Regions from separate parts of the Streptosporangium lutulentum genome, predicted to be linked through region 2. Evidence: riboswitches for the same ligand, from Rfam matches in the RefSeq annotation. Region 2 holds a riboswitch; the other holds the start of a gene.

Region 1 (4,205 bases), 6.3 Mb from region 2:
GGCACCGCCGCGGCGAGCACGTTCTACGTGACCTCCAAGGCGTACGGCTCCGAAGGCGGCAACGACCTCAGCGTGGCGCTGGTGAAGCCGGACGTCGCCTCCAGCCCGCTCTCCGTGAAGGTCACCGGCAAGGACGTCGTGGTCAGCCTGGCCACGAACGAGTCCGCCGCGATCAGCAGCACCTCCCGTCAGGTGGTGGACGCGCTCGGCGCGGACGCCGCGGCGTCGGCGCTGCTGACCGCCTCCACCTACCGCGGCAACGCGGGTGGGGGCGTGGTCGCCGCGGCGACGGCGACGAAGCTGAGCGACAACCTGAAGGCACCGGCGACCGTCTCGCGCGCGCCGTTCCAGCAGAAGGTGCTGCGCATCGGCAAGAAGCGCGACGGCTCCAAGGTCGGTGTGTACCTCTACTGCCAGGAGCACGCCCGCGAGTGGGTCACCCCGCTGGTCTGCACGGAGACCGCCGAGCGGCTTCTGCGCAACTACTCTCGCGACGCGCAGACCCGGAAGCTGGTCGACAACCTCGACATCTTCATCATGCCGGTGGTCAACCCCGACGGCGGGCACTACAGCTTCTACGACTACAACATGCAGCGCAAGAACATGACCAACCACTGCCCCGCCACCTCCGGGGACCCGGGATCGCGTAACTCCTGGGGCGTGGACCTGAACCGCAACTTCACCGTCGGCTCCGCCTTCGACGGATACGACGGCGCCTCGACGACGAGCTGCACCAGCGGCACGTTCGCCGGCCCGGCCGAGCTGTCCGAGCCGGAGGCGAAGAACGAGGTCTGGCTCACCGAGAAGTACCCGAACATCAAGTTCGCGATGAACACGCACTCCTACGGCGGCTACTTCATGTGGCCTCCGGGTGCCTACAAGGCCGCCGGGCGCGAGCTGCTGCCGCGGGTCGACTACGGCACGGAGAACTTCTTCTGGGACGCCTCCAGCCACATCCTCTCCGCGGTGCAGTCCTACCGCGGTACGGCGATCTGGCCCGGGCGCACCGGTCCGGTCCCGGACGTTCTGTACTCGGCGGCCGGTAACAGCGCCGACGAGCACTGGTTCAACCGCGGCATCATGGGCTGGGACTTCGAGGTCGGCGCCGACCTCTACAACCCGGAGACCAAGCAGTTCCAGGCCGTCGGCTTCCAGCCGGACTTCGCCGAGGGTCACGAGGAGGCGATGGAGTTCGCCTCCGGCCAGATCGGCATCCTCGAGACCGCCCTGGCCTTCTCCGCCGACGACAAGGCTCCCAAGTCGAAGCTGGAGGTGACCGGCCGGACCGACACCTCGGCCACGTTCACCTTCTCGGTCAACGAGCCGGCGAACATCTACTACACGCTGGACGGCAGCCGGCCGACGCTGAGCTCCCCCAAGCTCGTCTCCTCGGGGATGCGTGAGGGATCGCAGCAGCTCACGGTCAACAAGAGCACCCAGGTTCGCTGGTTCTCGATCGACATCGCCAGCAACGTGGAGAACAACTACAAGCCGAACGGCAACAGCAACAACTACAAGCAGGAAAAGGTCGAGGTTCGCAAGGTGCGGTAGTTCGCACTGAGAACGAACAGGCGGCCGCCGGTCTTCGGACCGGCGGCCGCCGCGTCTTCTCATCGCCCTTTTTCGGGTTTTGACCCGGATGATCCTGCGCGCGTTCCGCTTACCCGTCCCTGCGGCAGATGACGAAGTCGGGGAAGACGTGCCGGCCGGGCCGGTCTCCGACCTCGTCGATCGCCTTGCGAACGTCCAGCAACTGGCCCACCGTCATCTGCAGAGGCGGCTCGTCGGGCTGGTAGGTGGTGAAGACGGGGTAGTCCTCCCCCGGCCGGCCGGTCATCTCGATATGGCAGCCGAGGACGTGGGTGACCGGCCGGGTACCGGCGAACTCGATCAGGCGATCGACGGTGCGGCCGAAGGCGGCCCAGTCCTGGACGTACAGCCGGCCCGGATAGACCGTGTCCCCGGTGAGCAGGAATCCGGTGTGGGGGTCGTAGAACGTGACGGCCGCCTCATGGTGCCCGGGGCCGGCGAAGCACTCCAGCACCCGGCCGCCGAGGTCGACCCGGGCCACCCGGCCGGGATCGTCGCCGAACCCGAAATACGCCCAGGCGCTCTCCAGCTTCGCGTCCACGACGACGGTGCCGGGGCGGCCGGCGAACTGACCGTCGCCCGCGACGTGGTCGCCGTGGGGATGCGTGTGGAGGACGAGCAGTTCGTAGCCGTCCCGGGGATGGTCGCCGAGCCGGCGCTCGACCAGTTCGTCGACGACCCGGCGCAGGGGGAAGAACTCGGCGGACTCGGTGGCACCGGTGTCGATGAGTACGGCCCGGGCGTCGCCGAACAGCAGGAACATGAACGGCGCCTCGTAGTTGACCGCCATGTTCTGCCGCAGGATGAATGTGCGGGAGTCGTAGGCGTGCACCTGGATGTCGGGGTCGGTGTTGTGCTTCGCCGACTCCGAGCCGTGGATCCACCTGACGTCCAGCGCGCGGGGCCGGGGACCCTCGGAGGTGAAGCCGGTCAACGATGCGCTCGAATCCATGAGGCCTCCTGGTGCGTCGTCCTGGCAGGCCGGGTACGGCGCACGTCTCGTCCGGAAAGGCACGGGTGAGCCTTCGAGCGCAAAATACCATCAGGAGGAATCGACCGGCTCCGACGGATCAGGGGCTCACGACCGCCACGTGGCGTCCGCGGGAGATCAGCCGTTTCCCACGAGCTCGGTGCAGATCCCGGCGGGGAGGCCGCTCACGCTGACCGCGCCGTCCCGGTCGACCGCGACGTCCACCTCTTTCGCCGCCACCCGCAGTCCCCGCACGGACACCTCGCCGAGCGGCGCTCCGGCGAGAGGCCGCAGCAGCACGCGACCGGCGGGCACGTCGGGGTAGAGACCCACGGCGGCGTGCATGATCGTGATCGCGGCGGCGGCGGACCACGCCTGCGGACGGCAGGCGGCCGGGTACGGCATGGGCCGGCCGACCGACCCCCGGGCGTCGCCGGCGAACAGTTCCGGCAACCGGTAGTCGAACGTCTCCCCCGCCGCGAGCAGCCCCTCGGCGAGGGTTCCCGCCTGGGCGCCGAACCCGGCGCGCGCCAGGCCCGCGATCACGATCGCCGTGTCGTGCGCCCAGATGGAGCCGCAGTGGTAGGACATCGGGTTGAACCCGCCCTCCCGCGACGACATCGTACGAAGCCCGAAGCCGTCGGCCATCTCGGGCGAGACCAGCAGCTCGGCGACCGCGGCCGACTCCTCGTCCGAGAGCAGGCCGGTGCCCAGCAGGTGGCCGATGTTGCTGGTCAGGGCGTCCACGGGGCGACCGTTCCCGTCGAGGGCGAGCGCCGGGAACCTCCCGTGCGGGCCGTCCACCCAGAAGCGGGCGCGGAACCGCTCGGCCAGGGTGTCCGCGCGGTCGCGCCAGCGCGCCGCGCCGGGGCGCCCGAACGCCTCCAGCAGCGCCGCCCCGTGCCGGGCCGCCTGGTAGGCGTAGCCCTGCACCTCGACCAGGGCGATGGGAGGCTCGGCCTGGTGCCCGTCGCGGAACCGCACGGCGTCTCCCGAGTCCTTCCACCCCTGGTTGGCCAGTCCGTGGGCGCGGGTGCCGAGATACTTGACGAATCCGCCGCCGCCCGCGTCCGTGTGCTCGCCGAGCCAGCCCAGGGCGGCCTCCAGATACGGCATCAGCGCCGCCACCTGGTGCTCGGGCAGGCCCCAGCGCCACGCGTCGTGGAGCAGGCTGATCCACAGGGGGGTGGCGTCGATGGTGCCGTAGTAGGCGGCCGGCAGGCGCAGGTCGTTGCCGGGCAGGGCGAACTCGTGCCGCCGCAGCTCGTGCATGATCTTGCCGGGCGCCTCGCCCGAGTCGGGGTCGACCCGGGTTCCCTGGCGGCGCGCGAGAACCCGCAGGGTGCCCGCGGCCAGTTCGGTGCCGAGGGGGAGGAGCATGCGGGCGGCCCAGATGCTGTCGCGCCCGAAGAGGGTCAGGAACCAGGGCACGCCCGCGCCGAGGAAGGTGTCGCCGGGGGCGCTCGCCTCGGCGAGCCGCAGAGACCGCAGGTCGTCGAGCGACTGTTCCAGCAACCGCGTCAGACGGTGATCGGCGACGACCTGGGGACGGCTCCACTCGACGGCGCGGGCGGGTGCGACCACGACGGCTTCGGGGTCGTCGATCACGGCATTCCAGCGCAGCACGGTTCGCCCGCCCGGGGGC
Region 2 (4,205 bases):
CGCTCCTTGGCATAGGAGAGCGCGTTCAGATAGCCGGTGGAGAGCGTGGCGATCGCCTTGGTGCCCACCATCATCCGGGCGTGCTCGATGATCATGAACATCTGCTTGATGCCCTCGTGGACGTCGCCGATCAGCGTGCCCACGGCGGGGTGCTTGTCGCCGAAGGTGAGCTCGCAGGTCGTGGAGACCTTCAGGCCCATCTTCTTCTCGACGTTGGTGACGTAGACGCCGTTGCGGTCGCCGAGCTCGCCGGTCTCCAGGTCCACGTGGTACTTCGAGACCAGGAACATCGACAGGCCCTTGGTGCCGACGCCGTGCCCCTCGGGGCGGGCCAGCACCAGGTGGAAGATGTTGTCGCTCAGGTCGTGCTCGGCGCTGGTGATGAAGCGCTTGACGCCCTCGATGTGCCAGGTGCCGTCGTCCTGCCGTACGGCCTTCGCGCGACCCGCGCCCACGTCCGAGCCGGCGTCCGGCTCGGTGAGCACCATGGTGGCGCCCCACTGCTTCTCGATGGCCAGCTCGGCGTAACGCCTCTGGTCCTCGGTGCCGATCGTGTGCATCACGTGGGCGAAGGCCGGTCCGCTGGAGTACATCCAGATGGCCGGGTTCGAGCCGAGGATCATCTCCGCGAGAGCCCAGTTCACGCTGCTGGGCAGGCCGGGGCCGCCCATCTCGACGGGGAGGCCGATGTTGGTCCAGCCGGCGTCGCGGTAGGCGGCGAAGGACTTCTTGAAGCCCTCCGGCATCGTCACCGAGCTCGTGGCGGGGTCGAACACCGGCGGCTTGCGGTCGCCCTCCTCGAAGGAGTCGGCGAGCACGCCCGTGGACAGGCGGTCGACCTCTTCGAGGAGGCTCCGCACCACGTCCTCGTCCAGGTCGGGATAGCGGCCGGTGCCCAGGATCTCCCGGCGTCCAAGCAACTCGAAGAGATTGAACTCCAGGTCACGGACGTTGCTCTTGTAGTGGCCCATGGGGTCTGCTCCTTGAAACCGGGGGAACCGGGACTCTTTCCGTACTCACCAGTAACCTTACCCGCAATGCTACCCGCCAGTAACCCGTAGAAAACTGTTCAAGTGGGATGTTCGCCACACAATCCGAGGGGGCCCGACTGCCTGGACAGGAGTCACGGAGTGGCTACTCGGGGTGGCCGTGACCTGCGGTGAAGAGGGAAGGTCGTACCGGCGATCCCGGGTTCTCCGACGGCCTGTTCGCGGCCTCCGCCGGGGGGCGTCGCACTAGGCTCGCCACATGGACGAACAGTGGCGGGCCGACCTCGCGGGATGGGGGATTCCCGAGGAGATCGCGGCGACGGCTCCGGCCGACCCGTGGGGCCATTCGCCGGCGCGCTTCGCCGAACGGACCGATCGCGCCCTCGCCGACCCCGAGGGTCCGACCCTGGCGCGGGTCGCCGAGGCGCTTCCGCCGGGCGGAAGCGTGCTGGACGTGGGCGCGGGCACCGGGGCGGCCTCGCTGCCGCTGGCCACGAGCATGGGAGAGCTGATCGCGGTGGACCCCTCCGCCGCGATGCTGGCCGAGCTGACGTCCCGGGCCGACGAACTGGGCGTCCCCACCCGGATCATCACCGGCCGCTGGCCCGACGTCGCGGCCGAGACTCCGGCGGCGGACGTCGCGGTCTCCGCGCATGTCGTCTACAACGTGCCCGACCTATCCGATTTCCTCGCCGAACTGTCCGCCCACGCCCGCCGCCGGGTCGTCCTGGAGCTCACCGAGCGGCATCCGATGAGCTGGCTCACCCCCCTCTGGCAGCACTTTCACGGCATCACCCGCCCCACGCGTCCCACGGTCCACGATGTGATCGCCGCGGCGGAGGCGCTCGGACATGAGGTCCGCCACGAGCGACGCCTGGCGCCGCTGACCCGCTTCGCCCATCTGGAGGAGCTGGCCGAGAGCGCCTGCCGGAGGCTCTGCCTCGGCCAGGACCGGGCCGAGGAGGTGATCGCGGCGGTGATCGAGCTGGATCTGTGGCCGCTGCCCCGCGACCAGTGGTTCACGCTCTGGTGGGAATCAATGTGAGACGCGCTTCGTTCTGACAACAGAGCACCCATCAGGGATGGCTCCCGGACGAGACGCGCCGTACCCGGTCTGAAAAGACGACGCTCCTTATAGGTCCCTAGAAGGAGTCGTCATGGCCTGGGTCATCATCGTCATCGCCGGTCTGTTCGAGGTCGCGATGGCGTACTCGCTCAAGATGAGCAACGGGTTCTCCGTGCTGCTGCCGAGCGCCGGATTCCTGGTCTTCGCCTTCCTGAGCTTCGCCCTGCTCGCGATGGGCCTCGGAAGCCTGGAGATCGGTACGGCCTACGCCGTCTGGACCGGCATCGGCGCCGTCGGCACCGCCACGCTCGGAATGCTCGTCCTGGGCGACGACGTGTCGTTCCTCAAGATCGCCTCGATCCTGCTCATCGTCGCGGGCATCGTCGGGCTCAACCTCGCCGGCGGCGGGCACTGACGCGAAGCGCCGGGGTAGAGGGTTCGGACGGCCGGTGGGGCGCGGGGCCCCTACCGGAAGGATGCTCTGGGAAGCGTGCTGCGGGCGGTGAGCATCGGCGCGTCCGCGTGTGCCCCGGCGCCGTTCAGCGGCCGGGAGGCAGGGAGGACCGGCCTCGTCCCCTGAAGGCCAGAGCCGTGACCGCCGTGATCAGGTAGACCACGACCCCGCCCTGGAGCGCGTCCAGCGCCGCGCCGAACACGCCCTCGCCGTCGAGGATGAGCTGTACCGGATACATGAGTGCCGCGGCGCCGAGCGCGGGGTAGAGGGAGAACCTCCAGGGGCGGCGCCCGGCCCAGAGCCGGGCCTGCCGGGTCACCCGGTCCCCGGCGTCGGGCTTGCTGACCGAACCGATGGCTGCGATGAGCGCGAACAGGCCGATGCCGACCGTCATCGCCCAGGTCAGATCGGCGCTTCCCGTGAGCGCGCCCAAGCCGAAACTGGTGACCGCGACCGCGCCGCCGGTCACCGCGGCCGCCTTCCAGGGAGCTCCGCGCAGGGCCGCTCCGGCGAGGGACATCTCGTCATGTCGAGTCAGTTCGTCTTTCATGCCACCAGGTTGCCCTCTCCGGCCCCCCGCGCACATCGGGGAGCAACCCTGGTTGTTCCCAGGGTTGCCGCATCGGGGACCGGCACGGAACCGGCGACCCGCGGTCGTGACGACCTCGCCGAATCGGCAAGCGGTTCGGAGCCCCGGTCGCCGCGCTCGCGTCTCGGGATCCTCTTCGGTCGTGGCCGGTCCGCCGGGTCAAGGGCCCGTTTCCCGCTGGATAGGTTGGTCGGCATGTCAGTGGATTTCCGTATCGCCCGTGCCGAAGACGTCCCGCTCATCGTGGCCATGCTCGCCGACGACGCCATCGCCGCCGCCCGCCAGGGGGCCTTCGGCGACGAGCACCGGGCCGCCTTCGAGATCATCGACGCCGACCCCAACAACGAGCTGATCGTCGCGGAGCTGGACGGCGAGGTCGTGGGCACCATGCAGCTCACCTACATCCCCGGTATCTCCCGCCGCGGCGCGCTCCGGATGCAGATCGAGGCGGCTTCACCGCGTCCCACGAGGGATACAAGCTCGCGCTGAGCTGATCGTCACGCCCGGCTGCCGCGGGCGGGAGAACACGCCGGTCGGCTCCTGACCGGTGGATCAGGAGCCGGAGGCGCTCAGCACCGTCAGGTCCCTCATCAAGAAGGACAAGGACTGATCTCGACCAGGTTGTCGTGGTAGACGGCGCCCCGGCCCATGTCGGCGTCGCGTTCGTCCACGACCGCGTTCGCCGTCGAGCCTCCCGGGCTCAGCTTGCGCCAGTGTCCCTTGGTGGAGGCCACCACGCCGGGCTGCACCTTCTCGCTGACCTCCACCACGGCCTCGAACCCGCCGTTGTCGTTGAACACCCGGGCCCGCTGCCCGTCGCTCAGATCCCGTCGCGAGGCGTCCTCGGGATTGATCAGGACCCGGGGCCCCTTCGAGCGCCGCAGCAGCTCGGGGTTGTTGCCGAAGGTGGTGTTGAGGAACATGTGAGAGGCCGGGGTGATCAGCGCCAGCGGATAGGCCCCGCGCTCGGCCGAGGCCGTGTGCGAGGGGACGTAGGCGGGGTCCGAACCGAACTCCATCCTCCCCGAGGGCGTCGGGAAGCCGTCGGTGAAGGGCACGAACGGCTGCGGAACGTTGAGCCGGACCCACCCCTCCTTGCGCAGCCGG

What was found. A riboswitch is a leader RNA that binds a small molecule or an ion and turns the genes downstream of it on or off. The one in region 2 is predicted to bind guanidine.
Region 1: linked by a shared signal. The riboswitch ahead of J2853_RS08640 (MBL fold metallo-hydrolase) and the one ahead of J2853_RS37530 (DMT family transporter) in region 2 are both predicted to bind guanidine.

What each region holds. Positions count from the first base shown of each region.
Region 1 covers NZ_JAUSQU010000001.1:2,053,157-2,057,361, reverse strand. The annotation lists gene J2853_RS08645 (M14 family zinc carboxypeptidase) at 1-1,551, shown strand, start outside; gene J2853_RS08640 (MBL fold metallo-hydrolase) at 1,661-2,542, opposite strand; guanidine-III (ykkC-III) riboswitch at 2,553-2,619, opposite strand; gene J2853_RS08635 (amylo-alpha-1,6-glucosidase) at 2,699-4,205, opposite strand, start outside.
Region 2 covers NZ_JAUSQU010000001.1:8,308,446-8,312,650, forward strand. The annotation lists gene J2853_RS37520 (acyl-CoA dehydrogenase) at 1-971, opposite strand, end outside; gene J2853_RS37525 (class I SAM-dependent methyltransferase) at 1,249-2,034, shown strand; guanidine-III (ykkC-III) riboswitch at 2,058-2,121, shown strand; gene J2853_RS37530 (DMT family transporter) at 2,147-2,470, shown strand; gene J2853_RS37535 (hypothetical protein) at 2,595-3,059, opposite strand; gene J2853_RS37540 (GNAT family N-acetyltransferase) at 3,294-3,587, shown strand; gene J2853_RS37545 (molybdopterin-containing oxidoreductase family protein) at 3,689-4,205, opposite strand, start outside.